DNA from 2 places in the Paenibacillus sp. FSL H7-0918 genome. Region 2 is predicted to be linked to the other one. Evidence: a T-box and tRNA genes for the amino acid it is inferred to sense, from the RefSeq annotation. Region 2 holds a T-box; the other holds one or more tRNA genes.
What was found. A T-box is a leader RNA that pairs with one kind of tRNA and senses whether it is charged. The one in region 2 lies ahead of MHI15_RS08185 (arginine--tRNA ligase), so its partner is inferred to be a tRNA-Arg.
Positions count from the first base shown of each region.

Region 1: it encodes a tRNA-Arg, which carries the amino acid that the T-box ahead of MHI15_RS08185 (arginine--tRNA ligase) is inferred to sense. The anticodon was not compared.

Region 1 covers NZ_JBBOWJ010000001.1:1,675,287-1,683,605, reverse strand. The annotation lists rRNA gene MHI15_RS07740 (23S ribosomal RNA) at 1-1,324, shown strand, start outside; rRNA gene rrf (5S ribosomal RNA) at 1,471-1,587, shown strand; gene MHI15_RS07730 (hypothetical protein) at 1,836-2,024, shown strand; tRNA gene MHI15_RS07725 (tRNA-Glu) at 2,206-2,280, shown strand; tRNA gene MHI15_RS07720 (tRNA-Val) at 2,370-2,445, shown strand; tRNA gene MHI15_RS07715 (tRNA-Met) at 2,535-2,611, shown strand; tRNA gene MHI15_RS07710 (tRNA-Asp) at 2,637-2,714, shown strand; tRNA gene MHI15_RS07705 (tRNA-Lys) at 2,729-2,801, shown strand; tRNA gene MHI15_RS07700 (tRNA-Gly) at 2,838-2,912, shown strand; tRNA gene MHI15_RS07695 (tRNA-Arg) at 2,923-2,999, shown strand; tRNA gene MHI15_RS07690 (tRNA-Leu) at 3,019-3,100, shown strand; gene MHI15_RS07685 (AraC family transcriptional regulator) at 3,438-5,432, shown strand; gene MHI15_RS07680 (FecCD family ABC transporter permease) at 5,419-6,468, shown strand; gene MHI15_RS07675 (FecCD family ABC transporter permease) at 6,465-7,472, shown strand; gene MHI15_RS07670 (hypothetical protein) at 7,761-7,901, shown strand; gene MHI15_RS07665 (WD40/YVTN/BNR-like repeat-containing protein) at 7,873-8,319, shown strand, end outside.
Region 2 covers NZ_JBBOWJ010000001.1:1,785,641-1,793,959, reverse strand. The annotation lists gene MHI15_RS08190 (GH36-type glycosyl hydrolase domain-containing protein) at 1-2,968, shown strand, start outside; gene MHI15_RS08185 (arginine--tRNA ligase) at 3,027-4,892, opposite strand; T-box leader at 4,933-5,151, opposite strand; gene MHI15_RS08180 (hypothetical protein) at 5,401-5,760, shown strand; gene MHI15_RS08175 (beta strand repeat-containing protein) at 5,806-8,319, shown strand, end outside.

The DNA of each region.
Region 1 (8,319 bases), 110 kb from region 2:
TGATCTCACACTGCCAAGAAAAGCCTCTAGCCAGGAGAAGGTGCCCGTACCGCAAACCGACACAGGTAGGCGAGAAGAGAATTCTAAGGCGCGCGGAAGAACTCTCGTTAAGGAACTCGGCAAAATGACCCCGTAACTTCGGGAGAAGGGGTGCCCCGGTAGTGTGAATAGCACGAGGGGGCCGCAGTGAAAAGGCCCAAGCGACTGTTTAGCAAAAACACAGGTCTGTGCGAAGCCGCAAGGCGAAGTATACGGGCTGACGCCTGCCCGGTGCTGGAAGGTTAAGGGGAGTGGTTAGGGGTAACCCGAAGCTATGAACCGAAGCCCCAGTAAACGGCGGCCGTAACTATAACGGTCCTAAGGTAGCGAAATTCCTTGTCAGGTAAATTCTGACCCGCACGAATGGCGTAACGACTTGGGCGCTGTCTCAACGAGAGATCCGGTGAAATTTTAATACCTGTGAAGATGCAGGTTACCCGCGACAAGACGGAAAGACCCCATGGAGCTTTACTGCAGCTTGATATTGAATTTGGGTACGATCTGTACAGGATAGGTGGGAGCCGTAGAAATCGGAGCGCAAGCTTCGGTGGAGGCGCCGTTGGGATACCACCCTGATCGTATCTAGGTTCTAACCTAGTACCCTTACCGGGTACGGGGACCGTGTCAGGCGGGCAGTTTGACTGGGGCGGTCGCCTCCTAAAGAGTAACGGAGGCGTTCCAAGGTTCCCTCAGAATGGTTGGAAATCATTCGCAGAGTGCAAAGGCATAAGGGAGCTTGACTGCGAGACCTACAAGTCGAGCAGGGACGAAAGTCGGACTTAGTGATCCGGTGGTACCGCATGGAAGGGCCATCGCTCAACGGATAAAAGCTACCCTGGGGATAACAGGCTTATCTCCCCCAAGAGTCCACATCGACGGGGAGGTTTGGCACCTCGATGTCGGCTCATCGCATCCTGGGGCTGAAGTAGGTCCCAAGGGTTGGGCTGTTCGCCCATTAAAGCGGTACGCGAGCTGGGTTCAGAACGTCGTGAGACAGTTCGGTCCCTATCTGTCGTGGGCGCAGGAAATTTGAGAGGAGCTGTCCTTAGTACGAGAGGACCGGGATGGACGTACCGCTGGTGCACCAGTTGTTCCGCCAGGAGCATGGCTGGGTAGCTACGTACGGACGGGATAAGCGCTGAAAGCATCTAAGCGTGAAGCCCCCCTCAAGATGAGATTTCCCAATTAGTAAGACCCCTTGAAGACGACGAGGTAGATAGGTTGGAGGTGGAAGTGCAGTAATGCATGGAGCTGACCAATACTAATCGGTCGAGGGCTTATCCTATACGTAGAATGCAGATTTGTTTCGGATTCAGTTTTCAGGCATCAAGCTCAGATTTATATAGTCCAAGTGACTGTATGATGATGAATTTGTTTTCAGCATTTGGCGATGCTGAGACCTGAATAATGCATTTGTACCGCAAATGCCCGTTTGGTGGCGATAGCGGAGGGGTTCCACGCGTACCCATCCCGAACACGACCGTTAAGCCCTCCAGCGCCGATGGTACTTGGACCGAAGGGTCCTGGGAGAGTAGGACGTTGCCAAGCACGCAAGACCACTGTTGAGTAATCGACAGTGGTTTTTTTGTTGTACGATATTTAGCAGCTTATTATAAGGATAGGCAATCACTGTGAAGTGGATTTTGAATGAAAATTAGTTCATGGAGGCAAATGATCATGATTATATGGATCAATGGTGCTTTTGGTTCAGGGAAGACACAAACCGCATATGAAATGTATAGAAGAAAAACATAGCTAGCGAATATAATGGAATAATTATCGTGCCTATGACCATAATGAATCTAGATTATTGCAGTGAAATCATCGGCAAGTTCATTGATGGAGGTATAGAGCTTTATCTTTTTAGTTTGTGTGCCTGCCGAGAGACCTTGCTTAAGAGATTAAGCGTTAGAGTGAAGGAAAAGACCCTTGGGCTGCTCAGCAGATCGACAGGTGCATCAGAGGGCTTGTCACGAGGTATTTAAGCAGCATTTAGACACGAATGATAGAACTATAGGTGAAATCGTTGAGATAATATCTCAAAAGCTTCATATCAATCTATTACCTAGGGAAGAGTAAAAAGAAAAATAATTAGTTTAGGTATTGCTATACTTAATAATACATGATATAATCTTTTTTGTTGTCAAAACAATTTGTTTTTAAAACGGCCCGTTGGTCAAGGGGTTAAGACACCTCCCTTTCACGGAGGTAACATGGGTTCGAATCCCATACGGGTCACCACTTCTTCTTGAAACAGCATCAGACTTCTAGAAAAAATGGTTGCATTACAGATTTGATTATGTTATGATAATTAAGTTGCTTCTTTACATGGAGGCTTAGCTCAGCTGGGAGAGCATCTGCCTTACAAGCAGAGGGTCGGGGGTTCGATCCCCTCAGCCTCCACCATAACACATCCCCAAAAGTGAAGTTAATGCTTCACTAAGGATTCCGGATACTTTCCGAGGAATCCAAGGGAATTAATACTTTTTTACTGACGCGGGGTGGAGCAGCCCGGTAGCTCGTCGGGCTCATAACCCGAAGGTCGCAGGTTCAAATCCTGCCCCCGCAACCAATTTTCATTAAGCAATTATTCTTCTGGAACCGTGGTGTAGTTGGCCTAACATGCCTGCCTGTCACGCAGGAGACCGCGGGTTCGAATCCCGTCGGTTCCGCCATTTTCTTGCTTTATGAGCCATTAGCTCAGTTGGTAGAGCACCTGACTTTTAATCAGGGTGTCGAAGGTTCGAGTCCTTCATGGCTCACTTCTTTAGTGAGTCGGACATCAATACATACCGTGTGCGGACGTGGCTCAGCGGTAGAGCATCGCCTTGCCAAGGCGAGGGTCGCGGGTTCGATTCCCGTCGTCCGCTCCATATAAATTTTGCGCCCTTAGCTCAGCTGGATAGAGCGTTTGACTACGAATCAAAAGGCCGGGAGTTCGAATCTCTCAGGGCGCGCCATATTTTAACTTAATACTTTGCCGGTGTGGCGGAATGGCAGACGCGCTCGACTCAAAATCGAGAGGGAAACCGTGGAGGTTCGAGTCCTCTCACCGGTACCAACTAAATCAACTCAAAGTTCATTAGATACTATATCTGATGAACTTTTTTGTTTGTTTTTTTACAATTCCGTTCATGCCTGTGCCGGAAAACTTTTGATACATCCTTCAAGTATGAATAAGAAATTGGACTTAGTTGTACCCAGAAAGATTAATGTAAGAGGATATGTGAATGAGATAGAGGCATTCCTGAGGAAGCTCCACTTCGAAAGCTATAAGCAATCATGATACTAAACAGCGATTGACAAAATAGAGGAACTACCTAATACTAATTGATAATCATTATCATTTATTGTGAAATATAATTAATTCAAATAGATTGTGGAGCAGATCGGAGTGTATGGCAAAGATGAAGCTGGAAGATCATATTTTCGCATGGAATTATGCCGCTGTTAAAGTACTTGATATTCGACATGCTGTGATGAAGCCTGGGGACAAGCTGCAAGGCTATGTATTACCAGCATGTGGATTTATCTACTGTGTGCGGGGTACGGCCAGCTTGAATCTCAACGGCATAGATTACGACGCAGACCGTCACTTTATTGTGCATGGTGGCAAGGGCATGAGACTAAGTATAGAGACAGGGAAGTTGTTTGAATACTATTTATTATTCTATAGAGCCTCCTTGCCAGGAAGAAAGGATTTAGCAAGACTTTTAGAACGCAGCAATCCATTTCGGATGCAGTATAGCTTCGAGTCTTTGGAGCCATTACCACTGCACTATCAACTAATGGCAATGGAACAACTTTGGGCACAAGGAAGCCAATTGGAAAGAATTCAAGTTAAAGGCTTGTTCTATCAGTTTATACATGAATTATTAAAGCAGTTTACAAAGGATGGAATTAACCTCAGGCAACCGGATGTCATTGGGCAGGTTGTCCGTTATATTGAGGAGCATTATCGTCATAATTTATCACTAGAATCTATAGCGGAGCAATTTAATTACAGCCCTCGTCATTTATCAACCCGCTTTAAAGGGGAGACAGGGTTTAGCTTGATTGAATATTTGATACGGTTCCGGCTTAAACATGCAGAAGAGCTATTACGATGTACCGATGCTCCACTTCGCGATATTGCAGAAGAAGTTGGATATAACGATGTATATTACTTCAGTCGCATGTTCAGTAAATACAATGGTCAATCTCCCATCCGGTTCCGCAAGGAAAGCAGGCAGGTGAGCTCATCGGACAATCGTCCATTTACCACCGCCAAATTCTCCATTGGCGAGCACATATCCTCCCGATATAATGTTATTGAGTATGATAATCATTATCATTACTATTATCAAAATGAAATAACCGGAGGGTCTTCACCTATGAGATTAACAAAGACGTCAAGTTTTATTGTAGCGATGTTGCTTAGCTTTACCTTGCTATTAAGTGCATGTGGATCTGCAAGTGTTGGTTCTAATGCCACAAATTCTAATGGATCCAAAGCTTCTGAAGTTACATCATCACCAGCAAATAATTCAACTGCAATTGACAATGCCAATAAGGAGGCTCAGACAAGAACTATCTCTACAATAAAGGGAGACATTGTTGTTCCAGCTAATCCAAAGAGGGTTGTCGTGTTATACCTTCAAGGGGATCTTGTGGCCCTCGGCATTAAGCCAGTAGGGACTTCGAGTGTCTTTGAAGGAGCGGCCTTTGCAGAAGAGCTGGGGGGGATTGAAGATCTAGGTTCATGGTATGAGCCTAATCCAGAGGCTATTATGGCAGTAAAGCCGGACTTGATCATAGCTGCTTCTGAAGAAACTTACGAAATCCTTAAGGATATTGCACCGACCGTTCCAATTCCTTATGAAAAAATGGCGACGGATGAACGTGTAATGAAGATTGGCGAGGTATTTGGCAAGGAGCAGGAGGCACAAGCTCTATTAGATAATTTCCACGAGAAGTTGGAGAAGAGCAAGCAGCAGCTTGATGAACTTGGAATTTTGGATAAGACAGTAACCATTATCGAAGGCGGCAAAAAAGAGATGGCGGTGATCGATAGCAAGCTTTATGGAAGGGGCTCTCAGATCATTTATGAATATTTAGGGCTAAAAGCACCAGAGATTCTTCAGAAAAAGATTGATGGCAGAGAGAAGGCTACTGGAGGGTTTGTTTCCTTAGAGGTGTTACCTGAGTATATAGGAGACTTCGTGTTCCGCTCTGTATGGGATGGGGCTGATGATTTGTCAGACAATCCAATTTGGAACAGCATTCCAGCAATCAAAGAAGGTAGATTGATCGAAATTGGGTTTGATTTTTCATATTATTCCGATATCTACTCTCTTGATAAGCAGCTAGATTTTGTAGTTGAGAAGCTAGTGTCAGCGTATGAAAAAAAATAGAAAGCTAGATGATAGAACAACCGTTATCCCTGATTTAAGAGGGAAATCGTATTTCGGTCTGTTTCTACTCCTAGGGATACTGCTGCTGCTGCTTTCAGTAGCAGCTTCTATCTCATTTGGCTCTGCTTCTATGAGCCTGAAGATGGCATGGACAGCGATTTTTAATTTTGATCCTGAACTGACCGAGCATCAGATTATTCATGCCCTTCGTATTCCGCGTACAGCAGCTGATATTATTGCAGGTATGTGTCTCGCGGTAGCAGGAGCGGTTATGCAGGGCTATACGCGAAATCCCTTAGCAGATTCCGGATTAATGGGAGTAAATGCAGGAGCAGCACTTGCAATGGCCGTTACACTGGTTTTTCTTCCAGGACAACTGCAGACAACAACCTTGCTGGTTAGCTTTATTGGCGCAGGACTTGGAGCAGGATTAACGTATCTTGCCGCTTCATTGAATCGTTCAGGAATGACACCTCAACGACTGGTGCTAGCTGGAATATCAATTACAATGCTATTTGGAGCTGTGGGGTCATTTATCTCATTAAACTATGGAATTGGTCGTGCCCTTGCTTATTGGACTTCGGGTAGTGTGGCTGGAGCAACATGGGTGGAAATTAGGCTAGTTATACCTTGGTTCTTAGGTGGACTGGCTTTGTCACTATTCATTGCACGCTCTATCACTGTTTTAAACTTGGGGGAAGAGATTGCGAAAGGCTTCGGGCAACGGATCGTTCTCGTTAAGATGATAGCTACGCTTGCGGTCCTTTTACTAGCGGGTGTAGCTGTTGCACTTGTAGGGCCAATCGGCTTTGTAGGGTTGATTATTCCGCATATTATGCGTTTTTTTGTAGGGGTAGATTATCGTTATATTATTCCGGCATCAGCCATTTACGGCGGCGCACTTATGGTTGTAGCGGATATCGCAGGAAGGCTGATTAATCGTCCGGCAGAGACAGCACTGGGCATTATTTTTGCAATGATTGGTGTTCCTTTCTTCTTGCTAATTGCGAGCAAAGAGAGGAGAGCCTTCAAATGAATGTTGTTAAATCGCATAAGGCTACAATATGGATTCTATCTCTTTTAATACTGCTTATTGCAGGAGCTATTCTTAGTCTTAATATGGGAAAGGTGTCCCTCAATCCACTTGAAGTATTTCAAGTATTGCTTGGACAAGGTCCAGAGGAGCATAATCTCGTTGTTTATAAGTTTCGTCTTCCTCGGATCGTATTAGCGATACTTGTTGGATTTGGGATGGCACTGGCAGGTGCAGTTATGCAGGCTTTGCTGCGCAATGATCTGGCTGATCCCGGCATGCTTGGTATTAGCTCAGGTTCAGGTCTTATGGTGTTGCTGATTATCTCAACGGTAAGCATTCAAGGCGCCGCTATAACATTATTACTGCCATCTATGGCATTCTTAGGTGGTCTGCTGGCAGCAGCTCTGATCTATGTTCTAGCCTATAGAAAACGTCGTATGATTTCTTCTACACGACTTGTCTTGACTGGTGTTGCAATCAATATGGGGTTTAGTGCGCTGTCGCTATTCCTGACTTTAAAGCTTGATGACCAGAAGTATGAGTTTGCGCAGCGTTGGCAAGCAGGATATTTATGGGGGGACAAGTGGTCTTATATCAGCTTGTTGGCACCTTGGGTATTGCTGCTATTCGCATATATTCTTTCTAATTTCAGGACATTGAACGTCTTGGTGCTAGGCAACGAAATTTCGATAGGATTAGGAGTCGCTGTAAAGAAGAAATTTTTGCGCTTGGCGATTGCGGCTGTAGGCATAGCTTCTGGCTGTGTAGCGCTCGGGGGCTCGATCTTCTTTATTGGATTGATTAGTCCGCATGTGGCTCGCAAGCTGGTAGGTCACGACTACAAAGTGCTTCTACCTACTTCAGCGCTTATTGGTGCGCTATTGCTGCTTGTAGCGGATACGATTGCTCGAACGGTCAGCTTTAAGTCAGATATTCCCGCAGGAATTATTGTAACAATGCTGAGTGTGCCTTATTTTCTATATCTATTAATGCGTTCAAAATAAATATCGATAGGTTCGATCCTCTCACCGTATACTAAAAAGGTCTATAAGATTGCTTAATAAGCGATTTTATAGACCTTTTTCATTTTCAGAGCTTATTGAATTTCTAATAGGAGCATTAGATTTTCCTCTACTACTACTTCTGAATTACCCTATTTCCAAAGTTCTAGTATATACCGTTAGCTTCGCATTCGATGATATAGAGAAACAGAAGGACAGATCACTTGCATTTCATTTACACAGTTGTATAATAGAAACGGTTATACAACTGTCTGATCAGTCGATTGATTCATGAATAATGAAATTAAGAAGCTACCTGATGCAGATTTAGAAATATCTGATCTCTATGGTTTAGCAAAAACTATTCGCAAAATGGAAATATTAGATATGGAGGGGAATTTCCATGAAAGAGCGGTTTATATCTATTCTTAATACGAAGAAAAAACGAAACGGCATCACTCTATTTTATACCGTCCTGCTCTTGATCGGGGTAATCAGCGTGTTGACGGCGTGCACTAATATAAAAGGCAGCGAATTCATCAAACCCGGCACGATTTATTCCATTGGCTTTGAGGGGGAGCAAGTTGTTGTTAATGATGCTGGCAATTCGTACTCCATAGATGCAGAGGGGAACGTTTCTGTTTCATATCGGAATGGAGATGTTAAAGCAAATGTGCCATTAAAATTGGATACGACCGGAGGGGTTCTGGGAATGGGGCAAGAGAACACCGGTTATTTTATATCCGAGGATAAAACAGCTATTGTTTATGGTTTTGCAGATGGAAAATCATTGCCGCTGCATGTTTTAATCAGTAATGATAAGGGACAGACATGGAATGACTATCCTATT
Region 2 (8,319 bases):
AGGGATTGCTGATATCGCCGCTGTCCGCAGTAATGAAGCTTACCTGTCACAGTATATCGATCATGCGGTATTTGAGGATCAATCCAACGGGTACGTTGTTTGCTCTAGACAGAATCAGCCGCAGGGCGGGAAATTCCCATATCTGCAACAGGGTTCACTTACCAAGGCAACAAGCTTCTCAACAGACGGTTTTCAATTCTTTGGACTGTCCTATAAAGAAACCAACCAACCAGAGAGCTTGGGTCGTGAGCAATTAAGTAATGAGATCTATCAATATGAATTCGCATATACTGCGCTGCAATCGGAACGGGTGAAGCTGAGCGGGGAAACACGGTTTGTGTTCTACGGATTGTTTAAGCAAGATCATCCAGAAGCGATCACTGCGCTAGAATTTGCTAATGATATTGCTGCGGCTTGGGATGCTGTTAAAGATTTACCTTTAGAAGCTGAAGCAGCACTTGAACGTTCTTTCTTCTCGAAGGAGCTGGGAGCACCGCTGGCTGCAGATTCGCTGACAGAGAAAGAGATCGAGGTCTTGTTTCCGATTCGTTATCAGGAGGAGAGAGAAGGAGACACACTACTTTCCTTTTTCACGGAGAATTATGAGCACGTAGTATTAAAAGAGAAAGAAATGCGCGTAGAACGGCCACACGGCCATATCCTGATGAGTGGGGATAACGCTCGACTTAATGATAAGGTCATCACAACAACTTCTTATATGTACGGGATCTTTAACTCCCAAGTGGTAATTGGAAATACCAATTTCAACAAGCTAATGTCCAATCCAAGAAATGCGCTTAACATTCCAAAAGCTTCAGGACAACGCATTTATGTAGAGTGGAACGGTGAATATCGTTTGCTGACCATGCCTTCTCTATTTGAGGTTGGTTTCAACTATGCTCGTTGGTATTACAGAACAGATGGTGAATGCTTCATTATTACGAACTACACCACCGAAGATTCGCCGGAGATATTCCTGAATGTGCGTTCGGAAAGCGGACGAGCTTATCGTTATTTAGTCACTAATCAAATCACCATGAACGTTAATGAATACGAGCTTCCATATCAATCTAAGCAAGAAGGTGGAGCAGTAATCTTCTCCGCTGACAGAAGCGCACTAAGTGCTGGTGAATATCCCGACTTACAGTATAAATTACAGGTACAGGGTGCGGAGTTAACTCTGCAGGATGAAGGTAGACTTGTCTCTCCGGTTCAACCAACTGAAGCACCGTTAGCAGTACTGGAGCTGTCTGCCAGCAGTGAATGGACCTTGAATATTCAAGGCCTTCTGGATGGTAAGTCACTTGCTCCAAGAAATCGTTCAGCTGAGGAAGAGATTTCTGCTTATCGCGCGTTTTATGCTGGTGTGATGAATGGCTTCCGCCTGACGCTTGGGGACGGAACAGAAGGTGAACTGTTTAAGGTTAACGCTCTGACTTGGTGGTACACACATAACATGCTGGTTCACTATTCGGTTCCACATGGTTTAGAGCAATATGGTGGCGCTGCTTGGGGAACCCGGGATGTATGTCAGGGACCTGTGGAATATTTCATGGCTACGCAAAAATACGAACAGGTTCGTGAAATTTTGCTGACGCTGTATAGTCATCAATATGAAGATGATGGCAACTGGCCACAGTGGTTCATGTTTGATAAATACACGAAGATACAACAAGAAGAAAGTCATGGAGATATTATTGTATGGCCGCTTAAGGTGCTTGGAGACTACTTGGCAGTAACTCAGGATTACAGCATCTTGGGAGCAACAGTACCGTATACCCGTAAGCACAGCTTTGACTTTACAGAAGAAAAGGCGACGTTGCTGGATCACGCACGGAAGGAAATTGCTTATATTAAGGATCATTTCCTGCATGACACACATCTGTCTTCTTACGGTGATGGAGACTGGGATGATACGCTCCAGCCTGCAAATCCACAGCTGAAGCAGTATATGGTCAGCAGTTGGACAGTGGCACTTACCTATCAGACACTTAATCAGTTCTCAGAGGTGCTTCGTTCAGTTGATCAAGCTGAGGCAGAGGAACTGAAGGCGATGGTGGAAGGAATCCGTAAGGATTTCCATACTCATATGCTTCAATCCGAAGTGATTCCTGGCTTCCTGTATATGGAGGACCCTGAGCAGATTAAGCTTATGGTGCACCCAAGTGACACAGAAACAGGTATTCAGTACCGTCTGCTGCCTATGACGCGCAGTATGATCAGTGAGCTGCTTACTCCGGAACAGGCCGAAGCACACTATGATGTCATTCAGGATAAACTATTCTGCCCTGACGGTGTGCGTCTGATGAATCGTCCAGCTCAATATGTTGGCGGGGTCAGCACTCATTTCAAACGTGCGGAGCAAGCGGCTAACTTTGGCCGGGAAATTGGACTTCAGTATGTGCATGCACATATCCGTTATGTAGAGGCTATGGCCAAGCTCGGTAAAACCGATCAGGTCTGGAAGGGTCTGGCAGCGATTAATCCGATCGGAATCCGCGATGTGGTGCCAAACGCTGAACTACGTCAAGCTAACTCCTATTTCAGTAGCTCGGATGGTAAATTTAACACCCGTTATGAGGCACAGGAGAATTTCGATAAACTGCGCAATGGTGACGTAGCTGTTAAAGGTGGCTGGAGAATCTATTCCAGCGGTCCTGGGATCTATATGAACCAGTTAATCTCGAATGCACTGGGGATCCGTACGGAAGGTGGAGACTTAATTGTTGACCCTATTCTGCCGGACTCGCTGGATGGAATGCACTTTAGTTTTGAATATGCAGGCACTAAGGTAGACTTTATCTATCACCTTACAGGTCGTGAGATTAGTCAAATTACTATCAACGGTACGGAAGTGCAAACAGAAGGTACACCTAACCGCTATCGTAGTGGTGGTGTTCGCATCAAACGTGCGGACTTTGATCGTCTCAGCACGGAAGCTGGAAATGTGATAGAGATTTATAAGTAACATATATATAGAAGGGCAATCTCCGCGTTAAGCGCGGAGATTGCCTTTTTTGTGTTTTTTACATTCGGCTCGGTGTCGGTAACCCAAGCACTTCGAGCACATCTCCCAAGATGTCTTTGAATCTTGAAGTGAGCCAGAGGCGGAATTCGATCGTAGCTGGATCGCCTTTTAGAATCGGACATGCAGAATAGAAGTTGTTGAACAGTGTAGCTAAGGTATGTGCGTAAGTGCAGAGCGTATTTGGCGTTAACTCTATACTTGCTGAATGTAATATCTCGGGCCAGAGGCTTAGCTGTCTTAGCAGCGCAAGCTCTGCTTTTTCCAATTCGGAAGGGAACTGAAGCTGTGCGGCAGCTGTAAGGATTGGGATCGTAGCTTTACTCAAAACGCTTGTCGCACGCGCAAAAGTATACATCAGATAAACTCCGGTATTGCCGGATATTTCGGTAGCCTGTTTGAAATCAAACACGATTTCCGTTCCTAAATTAAACCGCAGCAGATAGTAGCGAATCGCAGCAGTGGCAATCAATCGGCTGGAGAGGCCGTCTTTATCGGAACGTGAGTGCTCAATGTTCTGTTCCATAAGCTCCACCAGATCGCTTACCTTAATCCCGATTCCCTGACGTCCGGACATAGCATAAGAAGATTTGCCTTCTGAAATATCTATACCCAGCTCGGCCGCCGAAGCGGGACTAAGAGATACAACACCATAGCTCACATGATGGAGTTTGTCTGCTTGCTCGTTATAACCTAGTACCCCTAAGGCTTGCTTAACCATCTGTTGTGGATATTCCTGTCTGTAATCGATCACATTGATGACTCTGTCCGCCTGCCCATAAGATTCTTGGGTTCCAGTTAATCCAGTTGTCCATAAACCGGACGAGAATTCGCTATAGGAGAAATCTTTGGTCAAAAGACCAAATTTCCAGAGATGATAGGCAATATCTTTGGCTGTATACGTTAAAATCCCATTCGAACGCACCAGCACCTTATCGAGCTGATGCTCCTCTGAATCCGCTCCAATGTTAGCCTCTGTTCCTTGCTTCAGCACCCAGCAGCCTGCGAGTTTACCTTCAGTCTCTTGTACAAAAACGGCTGTCTGCTTCAGCAGCTCAGCTGCGGCTGCCCAAAATCCCTCTTTTAAAATACTGCTCTCCCATACCAGCAAATCATAATAAATTCCAAAATGTTTCATTTCCTCTACATGCTCTCTAACGATGCGTTCAGCTACAAGGTTGCCCAGCCAGGCTTCGTTACCGCCCCCTTGTTCAAGGGAGTGCAGTATATCTGTGCGCTTATGTGTCATCTCAGGGTTCAGCGCATATTCTTTGTTCACTTTGGCATAAAGATCCCAGCAAAAATCACCGAAACGTTGGTGTTCCCCTTCTAAAGATATATTTAATAATCCAACAACTGTATCCGCCAGCTGATTGCCGAGATCATCAATGTAGTTATGGACCTCTACGTTATACCCAGTTCTTTTCATAATTCTGACTAGAGTATCGCCGATACAGGCGTTTCTTAGATGACCTACGTGAGCGGCTTTGTTGGGGTTGATAGAAGTGTGCTCGATGATGACTTTTTCCCCAGTGCTGGCAGGCAGTTCAAAGGAATGTTCAGCCCAGCTTTGCCAATTCATATACAAATTGATAAATCCGGGAGCAGCGACTTCAACTTTTTGTAAAAGACCGGCGAAGCGCCCTTGGAATTGAAGCTCTGCTTTCACTAATTCTGCTATGACCATTGGGGATTTACGTAGAGTTTTGGCTAGCTGCATAGCGATATTGCATGAATAATCACCATGTTCTAGATTTGCTGGCTGTTCGATCAGAATGGCAATGTCCTCTGGATAGTCAGCTCCTAAGGTATTGAATACACGTTGTACACTGTGCTCGATTCCGTCTTTGATGATTTGATTTAACATGGTATACCCTCCTTTGAAAATACAAAAAAGCCCTCGTCTCAAAAGAGACGAGGGCTTTAGCGCTCGCGGTACCACTCTCGTTGCTGAACAAGTTGTTCAGCCACCTTACGGGATAACGGCCTTCAGCCGGGACTTCCTACTAAGGTTCAGAAGTCCATCTCACGGGTGCGCTTCATTAAAGGGATCTGTACCGGCTTACACTCTCCCGGCTCGCTGAGGACTAGATCTCGTTAATTACTCTCCCGCTCATCGATGCTTAATTAATTTTTACCAGTATACCTAATATTTCATAAAAAGCAATAGTGGTTAGCTTCTTAACAATCTTGGTTGCTCTTTGTTGTTAGCTTATCAGATTAGTAGATTATAAATTTGGAAAAAGAAGGCTGTCTTGTTATAGGACCAGCTGTTCCTTTGCACAACAGTCCACACGCTAACTCAAGCCAAGGAATATTACTATACGGAGCCACTAATCTTTCAATTTGTAGTGGAAGGGAGGAGTGAATAAAACATGGCTATCTTTTCTACTGGACCTATAGATAACAGCCCAATCCTAGGGGTCAGACCGTCGCAACTGGTAACCGTAAAAGTAGTTAATCGGGATTCTCTTAATCCTTATAATCTAGTTATTCAAGGTTTCCTTCTTAACGGATCAAGAACGATGTATGTGAATGAAACAGTAAATCTAGCACCTAATCAAGTTTTAACTAAGAACTATTTTGCCGACTTGGACGCATTTGAATTTATGTTTACAACAGTAGAAGCAGTTGAAGCAGAGGTTGGGATTTCAGTCTGGGGAAAACAGAACTCGGGGGCATTGGTAGATCCTCATCGCATAGTTGCGTGGGAGAAGCAGGCAGTATTAATTTAATAATTATTTTTGTGACACAGTTAACGTTAAAGGAGTGATGAGAAATTGAGTTATTTATCTACCGGACCGATAGACAATAGTATGGTAGGGGGTGTAAGACCTACTCAGCATGTTACTGTCAAAATTGATAACCGAAGTGACATTGATTCATCAATGGCTCTTGTTCAAGGATACTATATGGATGGGACAAGAACTTTATATGTCAGCGAGCTGATAAATGTAGCACCTAATGAAGTTATAACACGTGATTATTATGCCGATTTTGATGCGTTTGAATTTATTTTTACAACTACAAGTCTGGTAGATGATCCGATTCAAATCTCAGTATGGGGAAAAAATAGCGTTGGCCAGATTGTGACTGCCCATCGACTTGTACATGCAGAATTGCTTGGTGTAACGCAAGGGATAACTGGTGCGACCGGTGCGACTGGTGCAACGGGAGCGACCGGAGCCGATGGAGCAACGGGTGCTACCGGAGCAGGAGAGACTGGAGCGACAGGTGCAACAGGGGCAGATGGAGTGACTGGGGCGACTGGTGCAACGGGAGCAGACGGAGCAACTGGAGCGACCGGAGCAGGAGAGACTGGGGCAACAGGTGCAGATGGAGTAACTGGTGCAACCGGGGCGACGGGAGCGGATGGAGCAACGGGTGCAACAGGAGCGACCGGAGCAGGAGAGACTGGGGCAACAGGTGCCGATGGAGCTACAGGTGCAACTGGTGCAACCGGAGCGGATGGAGTAACGGGTGCTACCGGAGCAGGAGAGACTGGGGCGACAGGTGCAACAGGGGCAGATGGTGCGACTGGTGCAACGGGAGCTGACGGAGCAACGGGTGCAACAGGAGCGACCGGAGCAGGAGAGACTGGGGCAACAGGAGCAGATGGAGTAACTGGTGCGACTGGTGCAACGGGAGCAGACGGAGCAACGGGTGCAACAGGAGCGACCGGAGCAGGAGAGACTGGGGCAACAGGAGCAGATGGAGCTACAGGTGCAACAGGAGCAACGGGAGCAGACGGAGCAACGGGAGCGACTGGAGCAGGAGAGACAGGGGCAACAGGAGCAGACGGAGTAACTGGGGCGACTGGAGCAACGGGGGCCGATGGAGCAACGGGTGCCACAGGAGCGACCGGAGCAGGAGAGACAGGGGCAACAGGAGCAGATGGAGTGACTGGTGCGACTGGTGCAACGGGAGCAACTGGAGCGGATGGAGCAACGGGTGCTACCGGAGCAGGAGAGACTGGGGCAACAGGAGCAGATGGAGCTACAGGTGCAACTGGAGCAACGGGAGCAGACGGAGCAACGGGTGCTACAGGAGCGACCGGAGCAGGAGAGACAGGGGCGACAGGAGCAGATGGAGCTACAGGTGCAACAGGAGCAACGGGAGCCGATGGAGCAACGGGAGCGACCGGAGCAGGAGAGACTGGAGCTACGGGTGCAACGGGAGCAACGGGAGCAGACGGAGCAACTGGAGCAACGGGTGCTACCGGAGCAGGAGAGACTGGAGCTACAGGAGCAGACGGAGTAACTGGTGCGACCGGAGCCGATGGAGTGACTGGTGCAACTGGAGCAACGGGAGCCGATGGAGCAACGGGTGCCACAGGAGCGACCGGAGCCGATGGAGTGACTGGTGCGACTGGTGCGACAGGAGTAGCTGGAGCAACCGGAGCAACGGGAGTAGCTGGAGCAACCGGAGCAACGGGTGAAGCTGGAGCAACAGGAGCAACAGGAGTAGCTGGTGTAACCGGAGCAACGGGTGAAACAGGAGTGACCGGAGCAACCGGAGCAACGGGTGAAACAGGAGTAACCGGAGCGACTGGAGTAGCAGGAGCAACAGGAGCAACAGGAGTAGCTGGTGTAACTGGAGCAACGGGTGAAACAGGAGTAACCGGAGCAACAGGAGTAGCTGGTGTAACCGGAGCAACGGGTGAAGCTGGAGTGACCGGAGCGACTGGAGTAGCAGGAGCAACTGGAGCAACAGGAGTAGCTGGTGTAACCGGAGCAACAGGAGTAGCTGGTGTAACCGGAGCAACGGGTGAAACAGGAGTAACCGGAGCAACTGGAGCAACAGGAGTAGCTGGGGCAACCGGAGCAACGGGTGAAGCTGGAGCGACTGGAGCAACGGGAGTAGCAGGAGCAACGGGAGCAACAGGAGTAGCTGGAGTAACAGGAGCGACTGGAATAGCTGGTGTAACCGGAGCTACCGGAGCTACCGGAGCTACCGGAGTAACTGGAGCAACAGGTCCGAATATTCAACAAGAAGGGTTTTCTGCTTTCAAACCCTCATTGGCAATTTCCACATCTACACAATTAACTGGCTGGACTGTGACAACACCTTTTTATGATAGCCCGTCTTTCGACGAAGTTGGTGGAAATTATACCATTCCGACAACTGGTAGATATTCGATTGAAGCGACTATCAATTATTCCACAACTGCCTCACTTTCTATCAGTCTTGGTGCTGGAGTTAATCCGGCTTTCGTAGTTCAGAGAACTTCTCCTACTGCAACAAATCTGGTAAGTGGGTTGTTCCCAGTACTTGATGTGAATGTAGCGCTTATA